2 regions of the Streptomyces vietnamensis genome follow, and region 2 is predicted to be linked to the other one. Evidence: riboswitches for the same ligand, from Rfam matches in the RefSeq annotation. Region 2 holds a riboswitch; the other holds the start of a gene.

Region 1 (10,075 bases), 3.4 Mb from region 2:
CCGGCGCCGGTGGCGAGGGCGGCGGACACCTGCCCCGAGGCCACGGGGCGGCGGCACTTGACCGGGTGGGCGCGGTCGGCCTCGGCGTCGCGCGCGTCGTTGAGGAGGTAGACGGCGGAGGCGGCGGCCGTGAACAGGGCGAAGACGAGGGCGAGTCGGGCCCCGGTCTGCCAGGAGCCGAGCCGGCCGGCGGCGGCGGGCGCGGCGAGGACGAGCACGTTCTTGACCCACTGGCGGGGCCGTGCGGTCGTGACGAGCCCGAGCACCCGTCCGCCATGCGCCCGCGCGGGCGCGTGGCGGACGACGGCGGGGGCGTCGAGCACGGCGGCCGTCCCGCTCCGCCCGCTCACGAGAGGACGTCCCCACGCGCGCGCGTGACGGGGGCGAGGAGGCGGCCTGCCGCAGCCGGGAGACGGCGCCTCGCGGCGACTGCGGCCGGGGCCGAGGCCGAGAAGCGGCGGCCCTCGCCGATCAGGGCCGGGGGCAGGAGGTGGCCACCCGCCGCTGCCGTGGTGGCTCCGAGCAGGACGCCGGCGGCGATGTCGCTCGGGTAGTGGACGCCGACGACCAGGCGGGAGAGGCACACCGCGCCGGCCAGCGGGGCGGCGAGCCGACCGGCGGTCGGGTGGAGGGTGCCGAAGGCGACGACCGCGGCGGCGGCCGAGGTGGCGTGGGAGCTGGGGAAGGAGTGCCGGCCGGCCGTACGGACCAGGGGCTCGTACGTGTCCGGGGCCGGCCGGGGCCGCCGTACGAGCCGTTTGACGCCCATGCTCGCCAGGTGCGCGCCGGCGATCAGGGCGGTGCTCCGCAGCCAGCCGCTCCGGCGCGGTCGGTCGAGGGCGGCGGCGGTGAGCCCGGCGGCCAGCCAGAGGGCGCCGTGCTCGCCGCCGAGGGAGAGGCCCCGGGCGGCGGCGGCCACGCCGGGGCGCTGCCCGCAGCGGCGCAGGGCGGCGAGCAGACGGTGCTCGGCGAGGGTCCAGCCCGCCGCAGCCCCTGACGCGCCCAGGCCCCGGCCCGCCTCAGGCCTTGGCGCGGCCAGGCCCCGGCCCGCCTGACGTTCCCGCTCGGGCACGGCCCCGCCGGAGCCGCCGGGCCGCTCGGCCGAAGCCGGGCCCGGGCCCGGGCCATCGGGCCGCTCAGCGCCGTCGTTCCCCGTCTCCCCGATCGGACCGGCCGTGGCCGGACCCGCCGCGCCGGGCCGCCCCGCGGCGGCACGCCTCGGCCCACGGGCTGCCTCGCCCCGGGCCGGGCCCGCGCCGGGGTGCTCGGCCGAGGCAGGACCCACTCCGGGCCGCTCGGCCGAGGCCGGGCCCGTCGCACCGGGCCGTTCGGCCGGGGCCCGGCCCGTGTCGGGCCGTTCGGCGGCGTTGCCGGTCTCGGGGGGCCCGGGCGCGGCCCGTGTCGTTTCACGCATCCGTGGTGCCCCCTGTCGGGCCTCGCCGTTCCAGTCGGTCAACGCGACTCTCGCGCGGGCCGCGGTCGAGGGCACGAGGTCTCTTTCATGACACTCGTTTAATCACCCATTTCGACGAACGGCCACGTAATACCGACATAAGGCACATTCACAGCTATACGGTCACCATCATGGCTGTCGAGACCCACGTCCTGGACGACGACTGCGAAGCGATCACCGGCTGGGGCCGCACCGCCCCCACCCTCGCGCGCGTGCAGCGGCCCCGCGGGCACGCCGAGGTCGCGGAGGCCCTCCGGGCCTGCGGCCCCCGGGGCGCCGTCGCCCGCGGTCTCGGCCGCGCGTACGGCGACGCCGCCCAGAACGCCGGCGGCACCGTCCTCGACATGACCGGCCTCGACCGGATCCTGGCCGTCGACACCACCGCCGGCCTCGTCGCCTGCGAGGCCGGCGTCAGCCTGCACCGGCTGATGGAGGCGCTGCTGCCGTTCGGCTGGTTCGTCCCGGTCACCCCCGGCACCCGGTACGTGACCGTCGGCGGCGCGATCGGCGCCGACATCCACGGCAAGAACCACCACGTCTCGGGTTCCTTCGGCCGGCACGTGACCGCGCTCGAACTCCTCACCGCCGACGGCGAGATCAGGACCGTGGTGCCGGGGACGACGCTGTTCGACGCGACCACCGGCGGCATGGGCCTGACCGGGGTGATCCTCTCCGCCACCCTGCGGCTGCTGCCCGTCGAGACCTCCCTCATGCGCGTGGACACCGAACGCGTCCCCGACCTCGACGAGCTGATGGCCCGGCTCGACGACGGCGACCACCGCTACCGCTACTCCGTCGCCTGGATCGACCTGCTCGCCCGGGGCGCTGCCACCGGCCGCGCCGTCCTCACGCGCGGCGACCACGCCCCGTACGACGCGCTCCCCCGCCACCACCGGGCCCGCCGCGATCCGCTCGCCTTCCGCCCGGGGCGGCTGCCCGCGCCACCGCCGTACGTCCCCGGCGGGCTGCTCGGGCGGACGTCCGTGGGGCTGTTCAACGAGCTCTGGTACCGGGCGGCCCCCCGCGCCGCCACCGGCCGTCTCCAGTCGCTGCCGGCCTTCTTCCACCCCCTCGACGGCGTCCCCCACTGGAACCGGATCTACGGGCCCGCCGGCTTCGTCCAGTACCAGTTCGTCGTCCCGTACGGGCAGGAGGACACCCTCCGGCGGATCGTGCGGCGGATCGCGGACCACCGCTGCCCGTCCTTCCTCGCCGTCCTGAAACGGTTCGGCTCGGGCGACCCCGGCTGGCTCTCCTTCCCGCTCCCCGGCTGGACCCTCGCCCTCGACCTCCCCACCGGCCTCCCCGGCCTCGGCCGCTTCCTCGACGCGCTCGACGAGGAGGTCGTGGGCGCCGGCGGCCGGATCTACCTCGCCAAGGACTCCCGGGTCCGGCCGGAGACCCTGGCCGCGATGTACCCCCGGCTCGACGAGTTCCGGGCGCTGCGCGCCGCGCTCGACCCCCGGTCCGTCCTCACCTCGGACCTCGCCCGCCGTCTCGCCCTCTGAGGAGTACCCACCATGAAGGACGCCTTCGGTGCCCCGCAGTCCCTGCTCGTCCTCGGCGGCACCTCCGAGATCGGGCTCGCCACCGCCCGCCGGCTGATCGCGCGCCGCACGCGCGTGGTGTGGCTGGCCGGCCGCCCCTCCCCCGCGCTCACGGCCGCCGCCGACTCGCTGCGCGCGCTCGGCGCGGACGTGCGCACCGTGCCCTTCGACGCGCTCGACACCGAGTCGCACGAGGAACGGCTCGGGAAGGTCTTCACGGAGGGCGACATCGACATGGTGCTGCTCGCCTTCGGGGTCCTCGGCGACCAGGCGCGCGACGAGTCCGACCCCGTCGCCGCCGTCCGGGTCGCGCAGACCAACTACACGGGCGCCGTCTCGGCGGGTCTGGTGTGCGCGGGCGCGCTCCAGGCGCAGGGGCACGGTTCGCTGGTGGTGCTGTCGTCGGTGGCGGGCGAGCGGGCACGCCGCGCCAACTTCATCTACGGCTCGTCGAAGGCGGGCCTCGACGCCTTCGCGCAGGGCCTCGGGGACGCGCTGCACGGCACGGGCGTGCACGTCATGGTCGTACGGCCCGGGTTCGTGCGCTCGAAGATGACGGCCGGGCTCGCGGAGGCGCCGCTCGCGACGACCCCTGAGGCGGTCGCGGGCGCGATCGAGCTGGGGCTGCGGCGACGCTCGGAGACGGTGTGGGTGCCGGGGGCACTGCGGATGGTGATGGCGGCGGTACGGCACGTGCCGAGGCCGCTGTTCCGCCGCCTGCCGGTGTGACGTACGCCTGCCGGTGTGACCGCCCGCGGCTAGGCCGTCGGCGCCGGGGTGTCGACCGGGCTGCCGGTGTGACCGCCCAGGCTCTAGGCCGTCGGCGTCGGCTCGTCGACCGGGCTGCCGCCCTGTGCCGGGACCGCCGAGATCGGGCGGCCGCTGCCGAACTCGTAGTCGTACAGCTTCCGCCAGACTCCGTCCGGGCCCTGCTCGTACAGCGCGAAGGAGCGGCAGGTCCAGGCCGCCTCGTACCCGGCGAGCTCCTGGAACGCCCGGTCCATCCCCTCCTCGGAGATGCCGTGGGCGACGGTGACGTGCGGGTGGTACGGGAACTGCAGCTCGCGCGCGAGGGGGCCGGCCTCGTCGCGGATCAGGTGCTGGAGCCGGTTGCAGAGGGGCACGCCCTCGGCCAGCTTCACGAAGACGACCGGGGAGAGCGGCCGGAAGGTCCCGGTGCCCTCCAGGCGCACGGGGAACGGCTGGTGGCCGGCGGCGACGCCCGCGAGGTGCGCCTCGATCTCCGGCAGCCGCTCCTCGGTGACCTCGGTCGGCGGGACCAGGGTGATGTGCGTGGGGATGCCGTACGCGGCCGGGTCCCCGAAGCCGGCGCGCCGCTCCTGGAGCAGGCTGCCGTAGGGCTCCGGGACCGCGATCGAAACGCCGAGCGTTACGGTCCCCACGTCGTTCTCCTCCGTTGTCGGTCGACTTGTGTCGGGTGGTGCCAGCCGCCAGTGTGCGGCAGGCACCACCCTTTGGGCCAGGGTCCTCGGACTCAGTGCTTGGCGGGCAGGAAGCCGATGCGCTCGTACGTCTGCGCCAGCGTCTCGGCGGCCACGGCACGGGCCTTCTCCGCGCCCTTGGCCAGGACCGAGTCCAGCGTCTCCGGGTCGTCCAGGTATTCCTGGGTGCGGGACCGGAACGGCGTGACGAAGTCCACCATGACCTCGGCGAGATCCGTCTTCAGCGCGCCGTACATCTTGCCCTCGTAGCTCTTCTCCAGGTCCTCGACGGAGGTGGAGGTGAGCGTGGACATGATGCTGAGCAGGTTGGAGACGCCGGCCTTGTTCTCCGGGTCGAAGCGGATCACCGTCTCGGTGTCGGTGACCGCGCTCTTGACCTTCTTCGCGGTGACCTTCGGGTCGTCCAGGAGGTTGATGAGTCCCTTCGGCGTCGACGCCGACTTGCTCATCTTGATCGCCGGGTCCTGGAGGTCGTAGATCTTCCCCGTCTCCTTGAGGATGTACGGCGCGGGGATCGTGAACGTCTCGCCGAAGCGGCCGTTGAAGCGCTCCGCGAGGTCGCGGGTCAGCTCGATGTGCTGGCGCTGGTCCTCGCCGACCGGAACCTGGTCGGCCTGGTAGAGCAGGATGTCCGCGACCTGGAGGATCGGGTACGTGAAGAGGCCGACGGTGGCGCGGTCGGCGCCCTGCTTCGCGGACTTGTCCTTGAACTGGGTCATGCGGGAGGCCTCGCCGAAGCCGGTGAGGCAGTTCATGACCCAGCCGAGCTGTGCGTGCTCGGGGACGTGGCTCTGGATGAAGAGGGTGCAGCGCTCGGGGTCGAGACCGGCGGCGAGCAGCTGGGCGGCGGCGAGCCGGGTGTTGGCGCGCAGCTCGGCGGGGTCCTGCGGGACCGTGATCGCGTGCAGGTCGACGACCATGTAGAAGGCGTCGTGGGTCTCCTGCAGGGCGACCCACTGGCGGACGGCGCCGAGGTAGTTGCCGAGGTGGAACGAGCCTGCGGTGGGCTGGATTCCGGAGAGCACACGGGGACTGTCAGAGGCCATGCACATCATTCTCTCAGGTGTCGGGGCCGAACCCATCAAGGCCGATGAGACGCGCGACACAATCCCCCGCTCCCGAAGGAGCGGGGGGCGGGTCGGACGCCGGTGCGTCAGACGGGGAGGCCCGGGGCCGGGAACGCGGCCATCAGGTCGGCGACCTCCGCGCGGACGGCGGCGAGGGTCTCCTCGTCGCCCGTGCCCGCGGCGGCCACCGCGCGGTCGATCCACTCGGCGACCTGCGGCATGTGCGCGACGGTCAGGCCGCGGGAGGTGAGGGACGGGGTGCCGATGCGGATGCCGGAGGGGTCGAAGGGCTTCCGGGGGTCGTAAGGGACGGTGTTGTAGTTGACGACGATCCCGGCCCGGTCGAGGGCCTTCGCGGCGATCTTGCCCGGGACCTGCTTGGGGGTGAGGTCGATCAGGATCAGGTGGTTGTCGGTGCCGCCGGAGACCAGGTCGAAGCCGCGGGCGAGGAGCGCCTCGGCGAGGGCCTTGGCGTTGGCGACGACGGCGTGGGCGTAGTCGCGGAAGGAGGGCTGGGAGGCCTCGCGGAGGGCGACGGCGATGGCGGCGGTGGTCTGGTTGTGCGGGCCGCCCTGGAGGCCGGGGAAGACGGCCTTGTCGAGGGCCTTGGCGTGCTCCTCGGTGGACATGAGCATGGCGCCGCGCGGGCCGCGGAGGGTCTTGTGGGTGGTCGTGGAGATGACGTCCACGTGCCCGACCGGGGACGGGTGGGCGCCGCCGGCGATGAGGCCGGCGATGTGGGCGACGTCGGCGACGAGGACGGCGCCGGACTCGCGGGCGATCTCGCCGAAGGCGGCGAAGTCGATGGTGCGGGGCAGGGCGGTGCCGCCGCAGAAGATGACCTTCGGGCGCTCCTTGAGGGCGAGCTCGCGGACCTGGTCGAAGTCGATGAGCCCGTTGTCCTTGCGCACGCCGTACTGGACGCCCTGGAACCAGGTGCCGGTGGCGGAGACGCCCCAGCCGTGGGTGAGGTGGCCGCCCATCGGCAGGGCCATGCCCATGACGGTGTCGCCGGGCTTCGCGAAGGCGAGGTAGACGGCGAGGTTGGCCGGGGAGCCGGAGTAGGGCTGGACGTTGGCGTGGTCGACGCCGAAGAGGGCCTTGGCGCGCTCGATGGCGAGGGTCTCGACCTGGTCGATGTTCTGCTGGCCCTCGTAGTAGCGGCGGCCGGGGTAGCCCTCGCTGTACTTGTTCTGGAGGACGGTGCCGGAGGCTTCGAGGACGGCGGCGGAGACGTAGTTCTCGCTGGGGATGAGGCGCAGGGTCTCGGCCTGGAGCCGTTCCTCGGCGCCGACGAGGGCGGCGAGCTCGGGGTCGGCGGCGGTGAGTGCGGGGTGCTGCTGCGGTGCGGTCATGGTGGTGTCCTCCGGGCGTTCGGCGGAACGGTCCCGGGGCTGAGGTGCGCACGGGACCGGGGGCCCGTGATGCCCAGGCGAGCGGCACCTCGTGTGGTGGAGCGCGCGCGGCTTCCCCGGGGTCGCTTCCCCGTACGCCAGTCGCCGTGCGTGTTTCCAGGGTAGCTGGCGCGCCGTCGCCGAGGTTTCCCTGTCCGGCATCCGAGCGACGATAAGAAAGGGGCCACAGCCCCCTGGGGACGAGCCACCCCCCGAGCCGCAGGACGAACGGAGATCCCGTGTCGAGGACAGAAGACGCGATCGCTTCCGCGGACGCGCACAGCGCTCACAACTACCACCCCCTTCCGGTCGTCGTCGCCTCGGCGGACGGCGCCTGGATGACCGATGTCGAGGGCCGTCGCTATCTCGACATGCTCGCCGGGTACTCGGCGCTCAACTTCGGGCACGGCAACCGGCGTCTGATCGACGCCGCGAAGGCGCAGCTGGAGCGGGTGACGCTGACCTCGCGCGCCTTCCACCACGACCGGTTCGCCGAGTTCTGCGCGCAGCTCGCGGAGCTGTGCGGGAAGGAGGCGGTGCTGCCGATGAACACGGGGGCGGAGGCGGTCGAGACGGCCGTGAAGACCGCCCGGAAGTGGGGGTACGAGGTGAAGGGCGTGCCGGACGGGCACGCGAAGATCGTGGTGGCGGCGAACAACTTCCACGGCCGGACGACGACGATCGTGAGCTTCTCGACGGACCACGAGGCGCGCGACCACTACGGGCCGTACACGCCGGGCTTCGAGATCGTGCCGTACGGGGATCTGACGGCGATGGAGGCGGCGGTCACCGCGCACACGGTGGCCGTGCTGATCGAGCCGATCCAGGGCGAGGCGGGGGTCCTGGTCCCGCCGGCCGGCTATCTGGCGGGGGTGCGGGAGCTGACCCGCCGGAAGAACGTGCTGTTCATGGCGGACGAGATCCAGTCGGGGCTCGGCCGGACGGGGCGGACGTTCGCGTGCGAGCACGAGGGCGTGGTGCCGGACGTGTACGTCCTGGGGAAGGCGCTGGGCGGCGGGGTGGTGCCGGTGTCGGCGGTGGTGGCCGACCGTGACGTCCTCGGGGTCTTCCGGCCGGGTGAGCACGGGTCGACGTTCGGCGGGAACCCGCTGGCCTGCGCGGTGGCCCTGGAGGTGATCGCGATGCTGCGGACGGGCGAGTTCCAGGAGCGGGCGGCGGAGCTGGGCGAGCACCTCCACGCGGAGCTGGGGCTGCTCGTGGGCGGCGGCGCGGTGGAGGCGGTGCGCGGGCGCGGGCTGTGGGCCGGCGTGGACATCGTGCCGTCGAAGGGCACGGGCCGGCAGATCTCGGAGCGGCTGATGGAGCGGGGGGTCCTGGTGAAGGACACCCACGGGTCGACGATCCGGATCGCTCCGCCGCTGGTGATCAGCAAGGAGGACCTGGACTGGGGTCTCGAGCAGTTGCGGGGGGTCTTGTCGGACTGACGGCGTCCGTTTGGAGGGGGTGGCGAGCCGTCAACTCGACTCATTGACACCGGACTTGGTCTAGGCCAATGATGCCGCCATGCCGAGACTCCGTCTGCGTCACGCCGTGCGTGCCGCGCTCGCCGCCCTCGTCCCGCTCGCGCTCCTCGGCGCGTTCACCGGACCCGCGCACGCCGCCCCGGAGGCGGCCTGGCCCGAGCCCGTCCCGGTGGTCTCCCACGTGGAGACCACCGACCCGGTCGTCTTCATCACGATCGACGACGGCTGGTACCACGATCCCGCCGCCGCGCGGCTGCTGCTCGACCGCCGGGTACCCGCGTCGCTCTTCCTGCTGCCCGGGGCGTACTCGTACGACTCCGGCTACTTCCACACCCTGCTCGACCAGGGCCGCTCCCGCGTCGAGAACCACACCGTCGACCACCCGGACCTGACCACCCTCGACGCCGCCGGGCAGAAGGCGGAGGTGTGCGGGGCCCGCGAGCAGCACCTCGCGCAGTTCGGCGACGGACCGCGGCTGCTGCGCCCGCCGTACGGCACGTACGACGCGACCACCCGGACCACCGCGCGGGAGTGCGGGGCGAAGGCGCTGGTCACGTGGACGTACGACCTGACGACCTGGGGCCAGTGGACCCCGCCGACCCCGCGGCTCAAGGCCGGCGACATCATCCTGCTGCACTTCAACGAGACGGTGGCGCAGGACCTGAAGCGGGCCCTGGACGCGGCGGAGGCGGCGGGCCTGAAGCCGGCGCCGCTGCGGGAGTACGTCCCCGAGTAGGCCCGAGGAGGCCCGAGCAGCCCCGGCTACAGGATCACGTGCGGGAGGAAGCGGGCGTACTCGTCGGTGACGAGGCCCGCCGACTCCCGGATGCCGAGCCCCGCCGCCTCGTCCTCGACGACCCACGCGCCGAGCACCACCCGGTTGCCGTCGAAGTCGGGCAGCGGGGCCAGCTCCTGGTAGCAGCAGGCCTCCCCGTCCCGTACGAAGGGCTCCGTGCCGGCCTCGTGCAGGGTGACGCCCGCGCCCTCGCGGCCGAGCAGCGGCTTGGCGACCCAGCCGGTGGTGGCGGCGAGTTCGCGCGGCCCGTCGAGGTGGGCGGGCAGCAGGTTGGGGTGGCCCGGGTTCAGCTCCCACAGGATCGCGAGGAGCGCCTTGTTGGAGAGCAGCATCTTCCAGGCGGGCTCGATCCAGCAGGTGGTGCCGGTGCCGCCGCCGTTGTCGAGGGTGTCCAGGACGTGCCGGCCGAAGCGGTCGGTGGTCAGCCACTCCCACGGGTAGAGCTTGAAGCAGCTGCGGATGAAGCGGAGCCGGTCGTCGACGAAGCGGCGCGAGAGCCGGTCCCAGCCGATCCGCTCGACGGAGAGCATCTCGGTGTCGATCCCGGCCTGCTGGGCGGTCTCGCGCAGGTACGCGACCGTCATCAGGTCCTCGCCGAGTTCGTCGCCGTCCGAGTGGGCGAAGTGCAGGGGGCCGGGCGGGAGCAGATGGGCCTGGCGCTTCCAGGCGTCGACGAGCCGCTCGTGGAGGGAGTTCCACTGGTCGGCGCCGGGGAACCGTTCCTCCATCCAGAACCACTGCGGGCTCGCGGCCTCCACGAGGGAGGTCGGGGTGTCGGCGTTGTACTCCAGCATCTTGGCCGGGCCGGTGCCGTCGTAGCGCAGGTCGAAGCGGCCGTACAGGGAGGGGAGTTCGGCGCGGCGCCGCCAGG
Region 2 (10,075 bases):
GAAGACGAGGGCCTGGGCGGGTGTCAGGAGCGCGAGGAGCAGCGTCGCGTATCCGGCGAAGTGGGCGAGGAGCAGGGCACCTTCGACGAGCCGCTCGCGCCGGGTGCGGCACGGGCCGTCCTTCGCGAGCAGGGCCTGGATTCCGTACACCTTGAGCGCGATGCCCTCTAGGGTGGTCAGCGGGAAGAACAGCCAGGCCTGGTGGCGGGTGAGGAAGCCGCGCAGACCTCTGCGGCCCGCCGTCTGGTGCCCGGCGAAGACGAGGATGTCGGCGGCGACGTCCGGGTCCTTGTCGAGGTGGTTGGGGTTGGCGTGGTGGCGGTTGTGCTTGTCGTTCCACCACTCCCGGCTCATGCCGAGGAGGAGGTTGGCGTGGACGAGTTGGAGGAGTCGGCTCGCCTTGCGGTTCGCGGTGATCTGGGCGTGGCCGGCGTCGTGCCCGACGAAGGCGGCGCGGGCGGAGAACAGGGCGAAGGGGACGGCGAGGAGCAGCGCCCACCAGGAGGGCCCGGTCAGGGCGAGTCCGGCCGCCACGGCGGCGATGCCGAGGAGGTTGACGACGATGCCGCGGGCGTACCAGCCGGGGCGGTGTTCGAGGAGGCCCTGTTCCCTGACCGTCCGCAGGAGCGGGCTGAACTCGCTGCCGCCCCGGGCGCGGGCGGGCGCCGCGACGGGTGCGGCGGCCGGGGGCAGGACGACGGCCTGGGACATGGCGGGCTCCGGTTTCTGTCGGTCGGTGGATCGGTGGGCGCCTGTCCAGAAACGTACGGATCCGTGATCGTCCGGGGCCATGGCGTCACCACCCGTCCATGGCCGGGGGCGCACCGGGGGGTGGGGGTGGGGCAGTCCCCACCCCGCCGCGAGAGCCCGGCGCGTATGACGCGGATCACCTGATGGGGGCGCACTTCCGGCGACTTCGTGGGGTATCCTCGGCGACTCGGTCTCCAGGTAGTCAAATTTGAGGAATGCGTTGTCGCTCTCGCACGGATCCCATGAACCGGCCCGCGAACCCGCCCCCCGAGAACCTTCCCCCGTACACGAACTCCTCCGTCACTCCGCCCTCTTCCTCCCTGCCGATCCGCCCCGCGCCGGACGCATCGCCTTCTGGTCACCGGACGGCGAACCGCTGTCGGGCGCCGACGGCGCTCCGTCGGGCGACACCGGGATCATGGTCGTCGACGGCGGCTCGCTCCAGGCCGTGACCGTCCCCGCCCGCACCCTGTCCGTACGGGACGCCCTGCCGTTGCTCGCCCGTGCCCGGTTCTCGGACGCCGCCTCCCCCGCGACCGCCTTCTGGGGTGCCGCGGCCCTCTTCGCCCTCGACCTCGTCGCGCGCGGCCTGCTGCTGCCCGGCATCACGCCCGGCGACCACGACGCGTGGCGCGCCGGGCCGCTCGGCCCCGGGGAGCTGGCCGAACTCCGCACGCTCGCCGCGTCGATGCCGCCCGCCGCGCACGCCGTACCCCTGTCCGTCGCCGTACCCGGGGCCGGCGCCGTATCCCTGTCCGTCGCCGTACCCGGGGCCGACGCCGTACCTCTGTCCGGCGCCGTACCCGAGGCCGGTGACGAGCCACTGCTGCTGCCCGAGCCCGAGGCGCTGCTCCGGGCCTTCGCCGACGCGGTGGCCGACACGCTGCCCCGTACCCCGGCGGCTCCGCTCGCGGCCGGCGGGCCCGCCTTCGCGGCCGACGCGCCGCAGAGCGTGCCCGAACAGCGGGCCTGGGCCGCCGATGTGGCGGCGGTGCACGACGCGGGCGTCCGGCTCTCGCTCCGGCTCGAACTGCCCGGCTTCAGCGCGGAGGCGCAGGAGGCGCCCGGCTTCCGGGCGGTGCTCCAGCTGCACGGGGTCGCCGACCCGACCCTGGTCGCGGACGCGGCGGAGGTGTGGGCGGGCTCCGGCCGGGCCGGGGCCGCGTTCGGCCCCCGGGCCCGGATGGACGCCCTCCTCGCCCTGCGGCGCGCCGCCCGCGCCTGGCCGCCGCTGTCCCCGCTCCTGTCGGCGGCCGTACCCGACACCGTCGAACTCGCCGACGAGGAGGTCGCGGAGCTGCTGGGCCCGGCGGCCGAGGCCCTCACGGCGTCGGGCGTCCAGGTCCACTGGCCGCGCGAACTGGCCGACCGGCTCACCGCGCGCGCGGTGATCGGGCCGGTGGAAGCCGGGAGCGGGGTCGGAGCCGGATTCGGTGAGGGCGTCGGACTCGGCGCCGACGCCCCCACAGACGCTTCGGACCCCACCGACGCCGCCCGCGCCTCCGCGCTGCCTTCCTTCCTCGCCGCGGACTCCCTGCTCGCCTTCAACTGGCGCTTCGCCGTCGGCGACCACGAACTCACCCGCGCCGAGCTCGACCGGCTCGCCGAAGCCGGACGGCCCCTCGTACGGCTGCGCGACCGCTGGGTCCTCGTCGATCCGGCCGAGGTGCGCCGTGCCCGTGCCCACCAGGACCGCAAGGTCACGCCGGTGGACGCCCTCTCGGCCGTGCTCACCGGCACGACCGAGGTGGACGGACGCCCCGTCGAGGTGGCGGCGACGGGTTGGCTGGAGCGGCTGCGGGAGCGCCTCGGCGAACCCGAGGGCGAACGGCCGGAGATCGCACAACCCCCGGCGCTCGCCGCGACCCTGCGCGACTACCAGCTGCGCGGACTCGACTGGCTCCACCGGATGACCTCGCTCGGCCTCGGCGGCTGTCTCGCCGACGACATGGGTCTCGGCAAGACGATCACCGTCATCGCCCTGCATCTGCACCGGCAGGCCGACCCGGCGTCCGCCGGACCCACCCTCGTCGTCTGCCCGACCTCGCTCATGGGCAACTGGCAGCGGGAGATCGAGAAGTTCGCGCCCGGCACACCGGTGCGCCGCTTCCACGGCGCGGCCCGTGATCTGGAGGAGCTCGCCGACGGCGGCTTCGTGCTCACCACGTACGGCACGATGCGGCTCGACGCCGAGCGGCTGGCCGCGCGGAACTGGGGGCTGGTCGTCGCGGACGAGGCGCAGCACGTCAAGAACCCGTACTCGGCGACGGCCCGACAGCTGCGGACCATCGGGGCACGCGCGCGCGTGGCGCTGTCCGGCACGCCGGTGGAGAACAACCTCTCCGAGCTGTGGGCGATCCTCGACTGGACCACCCCGGGCCTGCTCGGCGGCCTGGGCGCCTTCCGGACCCGGTTCGCCGCGGCCGTCGAGGGCGGGCGGGACCCGGCCGCCGCCGCGCGGCTCGCCGCGCTCGTGCGCCCCTTCCTGCTGCGCCGGCGCAAGTCCGATCCCGGTATCGCCCCCGAGCTGCCGCCGAAGACCGAGACCGACCGGACCGTCTCCCTGACGCCCGAGCAGACCGGTCTGTACGAGGCGGTGGTACGGGAGACCCTTGCGGCCATCGCCGAGGCGGACGGCATGGAGCGCCGGGGCCTCGTCGTGAAGCTCCTGACGGGCCTCAAGCAGATCTGCAACCACCCCGCCCAGTACCTCAAGGAGGAGCGGCCGAGGATCGAGGGCCGCTCGGGCAAGCTGGAACTGCTCGACGAACTGCTCGACACGATCCTCGCCGAGGGCGCGTGCACCCTGGTCTTCACCCAGTACGTGGGGATGGCCCGGCTCCTGGAGGCGCATCTCGCGGCGCGGGGCGTACGGACGCAGTTCCTGCACGGCGGCACGCCGGTCGCCGAGCGCGAGGCGATGGTCGCCCGCTTCCAGAGCGGGGACGTCCCGGTCTTCCTGCTCTCCCTGAAGGCCGCGGGGACGGGGCTCAACCTGACCCGCGCCGAACACGTCGTGCACTACGACCGCTGGTGGAACCCGGCCGTGGAGGCACAGGCCACCGACCGGGCGTACCGGATCGGCCAGGACCGGCCGGTGCAGGTCCACCGGCTGATCGCCGAGGGCACGATCGAGGACCGGATCGCCGCGATGCTCGACCGCAAGCGGGAGCTGGCGGACACCGTCCTCGGGACCGGCGGCGACACCCCGCCGGAACTGACCGAACTGACCGATGCCGAACTGGCGGAGCTGGTGCGACTGCGAGGGGACGGACGATGAGCGGGTACGGACAGGGGCGCGGCCACGGGCACGGACACGGTGACGAGGAGCGGACGTTCGAGGCGCTGCCGCCGGCGCAGGGCGGAGCGTTCACCCGCACCTGGTGGGGACGGGCGTGGCTGAAGGCCCTGGAGGACAGCGCGCTCGACGGGCAACAGCTCAAGGCGGGGCGTCGGCACGCGCGCGCGGGGGCGGTGGGCGCCGTCTCGGTGCGGCCCGGCCGGATCACGGCGATGGTCAAGGACCGCGACGGGACGACGTACCGCGGCGACGTGCTGGTGCGGGAGTTCTCCGAGGAGCAGTGGGAGCGGCTCCTCGACCTCGCCGTGGACAGCGCGGGTCACATCGCGGCGCTCCTCGACCGCGAGATGCCCCCGCACCTGGTGGAGGACGCGGCGGCGGCCGGGCTCGACCTGCTGCCGGGCATCGGTGATCTGGAGGCGGAGTGCGACTGCGAGGCCTGGGACCACTGTCCGCACACGGCGGCGCTCTGCTACCAGGTCGCCCGCCTCCTCGACGAGGATCCGTTCGTCCTCCTCCTGATGCGGGGACGCGGCGAGCGCACTCTCCTGGAGCAGCTGCAGGCGCGCAGTGCCTCGCGGGCTTCGGGTCCCGGGGAGAAGGCGTCGAGCCGGCACGAGGGGGTCGGCGGGATGCCCGGCGTGTCGGCCGAGGAGGTGTTCGCGGCTGGGTTCCTCGTGCCGCCGCTGCCCGCCCCTCCGGTCGTCCCGGCCGCGCCGGGCCGGTCGCCGTCCCTGGACACCGACACGCCGCCGGAGCCGGGGGTCGATCCGGCCGCGCTCGAGTTCCTCGCGGCGGACGCGGCGACGCGCGCGCAGCGGCTGCTCGGCGCGGTTCTGGGGGCCGGCGGCGGACACGGAACCACGACGGTTCCGGCCGAGGCACGCCTGACCGAAGCGGGGCTGATCGAAGCGGGGCTGATCGAAGCGGGGCTGATCGAGGCGGAGCTGATCGAGACGGGGCTGATCGAGGCGGAGCTGATCGAGACGGGTCTGACGGTCGCTCAGGACGCGGTCCGGCTCGCGGCGAACGGCCCCGTGCCCTGGATCGCGGCGCGGCTCGCCTCCGGTTCGGGCCGGTCGCGGGCGGAGCTGGACGCGGCCACGCGCGCGTGGCGGTTCGGGGGCGCCGCCGCCCTCGCCGTACTGGACGAGGAGTGGACGCCGGACGCCGAGGCGCTGGACCGGGCCGGTGTCCGGCTCGCCGAGGCCTGGGCGGACGACGAGCGGCCGGTGCTGCGGCGTGCGGGCGGCGCGCGGTGGACGGTCGTGGGCGCGGAGGCGCAGCTGCGGCTCGGCGAGGACGGGCGCTGGTGGCCGTACCTGAAGGCCGGGGCCCGCTGGTCCCCGGCCGGCCCGCCGGACCGTGACCCGGCGACGGCCCTGGCGACGGCGTTCGCCGCCGGTGCTACTGGAGCGGGTGACTGAGCGTGCCGCTGGTGGTGGCCAGGCTGCAGGCGACGGTGTCCGCGCCGAGGAGGTGACTCGTCCGGTACGGGTACTGGACGAAGGTCGTCCAGCGTGTGCCGAGCGGCTGCAGGGCGGCCTTGCGGCGGAGCGGTTCGCGGCAGAGCAGGGTGGCCGCCTCGCGTACCGCCTGGTCGGTGGCGAAGGTGCCGACCAGGCGGGGCCGGGCGACGAGTTCGGCGTGGTGCGGCGTGTCGCAGCCCCGTCGGAGGACGGTGCCCGGCGCGTCGCGGTCGATGTCGAAGCAGTCGCCGACGCTCAGTGCCTCGAAGGACACGGGCTGTTCGGGGAGCCGGTCGCCCGTCGGGGGTCCGGAGGGGGTGGCACCGGTCGCGGGAGTGGTGTGCGCGGGGGCGGTGCTCCCGGACCGGAGCGGCGTCGGAGTCGTACCGCCCCGCGGGTTCCCTGCGGAGGCCGTAGCGGTCGGCGTGCCGCCCGTGGTCGAGGGGCGCGTGGGCGTCCCCGCGCTCGGCGTGTCGGCCGGCCCGGCCCCGGTCGTCGGGGTGGGGGCGGCCGATCCCGGGTCGCCGGTGACGACGGGGGTCGGCGCGCCGACCGGGTCCCCGCCAGGTCGGCCGTCGGCGAGTCCGCCGCCCTCCGCGCCGCCCCCGGCGGCCAGGAAGGCGCCGGTCACCAGTGTGGCCGTGAGCAGCGGCACGAGCGGCACACCGAACCAGCGGGCGCGCCGAGCCGCCGGTCCCGGCCGAGGCGCGCCGAGCCGCACGAAGCGGGCCGACCAGGCGGATTCGGCGCAGGCCGCGAGGGACCCCACCGCAAGGGGTTCAGCCGGGCGAGGCTCAATCCGACTCGACTCGACCGCGCGGGATTCGGCCGCGCGAGGTTCAGTCGTGAGGGGTTCGGTCGCACCAGACGCAGTCAAGCCAGGTGCGGCCGCGCCGGGCGCGGTCAGGCCGGGCGCGGTCAGGCCGGGCGCGGTCAGGCCGGGCGCGGTCAGGCCGGGCGCGGTCAGGCCGGATACGGCTGCGCCGGGTGCTGTCGCGCCAGGTGCGATCGAGCCAGGTGCGGTCGCACCTGGTCCAGTAGGGCGCGGCGAGGAGCCCGTACCGGTGGGATCGGGCGTTGCAGGCGTGGCGGACACGCCGGGACCGCCCGGGTCGGGCGGTGGAGTGACGGTCGGCGGGTGGGGCACAGGGACCAGGTTCGCCGCTCGGCGGCGGCGCGGCCAGCGTTCACCGGTCGCCGGACGCGACCTGTACAGAATCGTGACGATCGCCGACCGCGCGCTCCCCCGCGACCACCCCCGCCCCGTCACCGCCGCCACTCCGTCACAGTCGCCTACAGGCCGAGCTGGCGCTCCGCGCCCTCGACCGTCTGGGCGAGGAGCACGGCGATGGTCATGGGACCGACACCACCCGGGACCGGGGTGATGAGGGAGGCGCGCTCGGCGGCCGACGCGAAGTCGACGTCGCCGATGTTGCCCGGGTTGTAGCCGGCGTCGATGACGACGGCGCCCGGCTTGATGTCCTCGCCCTTGATGAAGTTCGGCTTGCCGACGGCGGCGACGAGGACGTCGGCCTCGCGGACGACCGAGGAGAGGTCCTGGGTGCGGGAGTGGCAGTAGGTGACGGTGGCGTCGCGGCCGAGGAGCAGCAGGCCGGCCGGCTTGCCCAGGATGGCGCTGCGGCCGACGACGACCGCGCGCTTGCCGCTGAGCTCGACGTCGTACGCGTCGAGGAGGCGCATGATGCCGCCGGGCGTGCAGGAGACGAAGCCCGGCAGACCGAAGCCCATGGCGGCGAAGGAGGCCATGGTGACGCCGTCGACGTCCTTCTCGGGGGCGATGGCCTCGAAGGCCGCGCGCTCGTCGATGTGCGGGCCGACCGGGTGCTGGAGCAGGATGCCGTGGACCTCGGGGTCCTCGGAGAGCGCGGTGATCGCGGCGACGAGCTCCTCGGTGGTGGTCTCGGCGGGCAGTTCGACGTGCTTGGAGCGGATTCCGGCCTTCGCGCAGCGGTTCTGCTTCATCTTCACGTACGTGACGGAGGCCGGGTCCGCGCCGACGAGGACGGTCGCGAGACACGGCGTGACGCCGGTGCGGCGGGTGATCTCGGCGGCTCGGGCGGCGGTCTCCTCGACCGTGCGGCGAGCGAGGGCCGTGCCGTCCATGAGGGTGGCGGTGCTGGTGGACATGGCAACTCCTGGGCGTCGTCTCTGACCGGTTTCTCGCCCAGGCGCACGGCATCGGCACGGTCGCGCCGGTGGGCACGCTCCGCCGGGCCGCTCCCCGGTGGTGATCCACCTCAAGCGCCAGTCACGGCCCGAGGCCCACTCTACGTGAGGGGTCGGGGGCCGGTCCCGGACAGGGTGCATATGCCGGGGCGTGCGGTGGCTTGTCGGCGGCCCCCGGGCGCACCACGATGAGCGCGACGGGCCGGGACGACCTCGACGAGGAGGCCGAGTTGAGCGATGCGCGGGTGGCAGCGGAGCCACGGACGGAACGGGATCCGGCGGCGGAATTCGATCCGCACGGGAAAGCCGCCCCTCACGCGGCGGGGCCGGACCCGAGCGCGGAGACGGGCCCGGGCGGGGAGACCGACCCGGCCGGGGTGACCGACCCGAGCCGGGAGACCGACCCGCGCACCCGGGAGGCCCGCCCGCTGGTGGCCGCGTCCTGGCGCCGCTCGGTACGCGCGCGCGTGAGCCCCGACGGGGCGGCCCGGGTGGAACTGGACGAGGACGAGCTCACCGCGTACCGCGAGGCCCACCCCCTCTCCGCGACGATGCCGGTGATCCGGGAGCTGATGGGGGCGTACGCGACGGACGGGGAGCATCTCCTCGCGGTCTGCGACGCCGCCGGGCGGATGCTGTGGGTCGAGGGCCATCCGGGCACCCTGCGGAAGGCCGGGGCGATGAACTTCGTGGCCGGTGCACGCTGGTCGGAGGCGGCCGCGGGCACGAACGCACCAGGTACCGCCCTGGCCGTCGACCGTCCCGTCCAGGTGGTCTCCGCGGAGCACTTCCGGCGTCCGGTGCGGGCGTGGACCTGCGCCGCGGCCCCCGTGCACGACCCGCACAGCGGCCGGGTGCTCGGCGCGGTCGACATCACCGGCGGCGAACGGCTCGCGCACCCGCACAGCCTCGGCTTCGTGCAGGCGGTGGCGCGCGCGGCCGAGTCCCAGCTGGCGCTGCTCGGGCCGGCCCCGGACCCGGGGCGGCTCAGGCTGTCGGCGCTCGGCCGGGACGAGGCGTTGCTCTCGGTGAGCGGGCGGCGGCTGCGGCTGAGCCGCCGCCACAGCGAGATCCTGGTGGTCCTCGCGCACCGCCCGGAGGGAGTCGGCGGCGACGAACTCCTCACTCTCCTCTACGAGGACGAGTCGATCACCCCGGTGACCCTGCGGGCGGAACTGTCCCGGCTGCGCGCGCTGCTGGGCCCCGACGTGCTGCGGTCGCGCCCGTACCGGCTCGCCGGGACGGTGGACGCGGACTTCGCGACGGTCGACAGACGGCTGGCCTCGGGGGCCGTCGCGGCGGCAGCCGGGGAGTACGCGGGCCCGCTGCTGCCCTCGTCGACCGCGCCCGGGGTCGTACGGCTGCGGGAGCGGCTGGCGGGAAGGCTGCGGGCCGCGCTGGTGGACCGGCGCGATCCGGGGCTGCTCGCGGACTGGGCGTACAGCGCGTGGGGCGAGGACGACGTGCTGGTCTGGCGGGCGCTGTGCGCGGCCGTACCGGCGGCCCAGCTTCCTCCCGTACGGGCGAGGCTCGACTCCCTGGAGGCGGAACTGTCCGCGGGTGCAACGGACTTGCAACGTACGGGCCACCACACTCGGGCGTGAACGCCGGCCAGGGACGGCCGGCGCGTCCCAGGGAGGCCATGCCCATGACCCGTTACGCCGCACCCGGTACCGAGGGCGCACTCATGTCGTACCGGGACCGGTACGACCACTGGATCGGCGGCGAGTACGTCGCCCCGGCGGCCGGCCGCTACTTCGAGAACCCCAGCCCGATCGACGGCCGCCCCTTCACGGAGGTCGCGCGCGGCACCGCCGAGGACGTGGAACGCGCCCTGGACGCGGCGCACGCGGCGGCCCCGGCGTGGGGGCGGACGGCACCGGCGGAGCGGGCGGGGATCCTGCTGAAGATCGCGGACCGCATGGAAAGCAACCTCGAGGCACTGGCGGTCGCCGAAACGTGGGACAACGGCAAGCCGGTCCGAGAGACGCTCGCCGCGGACATCCCGCTCGCCATCGACCACTTCCGCTACTTCGCGGGAGCGCTGCGGGCCCAGGAGGGCGCGCTGAGCGAGATCGACGACGACACCGTGGCGTACCACTTCCACGAGCCGCTGGGCGTCGTCGCGCAGATCATCCCGTGGAACTTCCCGATCCTCATGGCGGTCTGGAAGCTGGCCCCGGCGCTGGCCGCCGGGAACGCGGTGGTCCTCAAGCCGGCCGAACAGACCCCGGCCTCCGTGCACTTCTGGCTGAGCCTGGTCGCGGACCTGCTGCCGCCGGGCGTCCTGAACATCGTCAACGGCTTCGGCGAGGAGGCCGGCAAGCCGCTGGCGTCCAGCCCGCGCGTCGCGAAGATCGCCTTCACC

What was found. A riboswitch is a leader RNA that binds a small molecule or an ion and turns the genes downstream of it on or off. The one in region 2 is predicted to bind ZMP and ZTP.
Region 1: it holds a riboswitch for ZMP and ZTP, as region 2 does, so the genes downstream of both, SVTN_RS23445 (serine hydroxymethyltransferase) here and SVTN_RS37910 (bifunctional 5,10-methylenetetrahydrofolate dehydrogenase/5,10-methenyltetrahydrofolate cyclohydrolase) in region 2, are expected to answer to the same signal.

The regions. Positions count from the first base shown of each region.
Region 1 covers NZ_CP010407.1:5,190,889-5,200,963, reverse strand. The annotation lists gene SVTN_RS23475 (decaprenyl-phosphate phosphoribosyltransferase) at 1-323, opposite strand, end outside; partial or broken gene SVTN_RS45650 (phosphatase PAP2 family protein) at 497-1,006, opposite strand; gene dprE1 (decaprenylphosphoryl-beta-D-ribose oxidase) at 1,585-2,961, shown strand; gene dprE2 (decaprenylphospho-beta-D-erythro-pentofuranosid-2-ulose 2-reductase) at 2,974-3,729, shown strand; gene SVTN_RS23455 (2'-5' RNA ligase family protein) at 3,813-4,403, opposite strand; gene trpS (tryptophan--tRNA ligase) at 4,496-5,509, opposite strand; gene SVTN_RS23445 (serine hydroxymethyltransferase) at 5,617-6,885, opposite strand; ZMP/ZTP riboswitch at 6,950-7,040, opposite strand; gene rocD (ornithine--oxo-acid transaminase) at 7,164-8,369, shown strand; gene SVTN_RS23435 (polysaccharide deacetylase family protein) at 8,449-9,144, shown strand; gene SVTN_RS23430 (glutathionylspermidine synthase family protein) at 9,171-10,075, opposite strand, start outside.
Region 2 covers NZ_CP010407.1:8,557,687-8,567,761, reverse strand. The annotation lists gene SVTN_RS37930 (fatty acid desaturase family protein) at 1-711, opposite strand, end outside; gene SVTN_RS37925 (DEAD/DEAH box helicase) at 971-4,030, shown strand; gene SVTN_RS43455 (SWIM zinc finger family protein) at 4,027-5,478, shown strand; gene SVTN_RS44000 (hypothetical protein) at 5,459-6,289, opposite strand; gene SVTN_RS37910 (bifunctional 5,10-methylenetetrahydrofolate dehydrogenase/5,10-methenyltetrahydrofolate cyclohydrolase) at 6,814-7,668, opposite strand; ZMP/ZTP riboswitch at 7,697-7,803, opposite strand; gene SVTN_RS37905 (GAF domain-containing protein) at 7,896-9,311, shown strand; gene adh (aldehyde dehydrogenase) at 9,356-10,075, shown strand, end outside.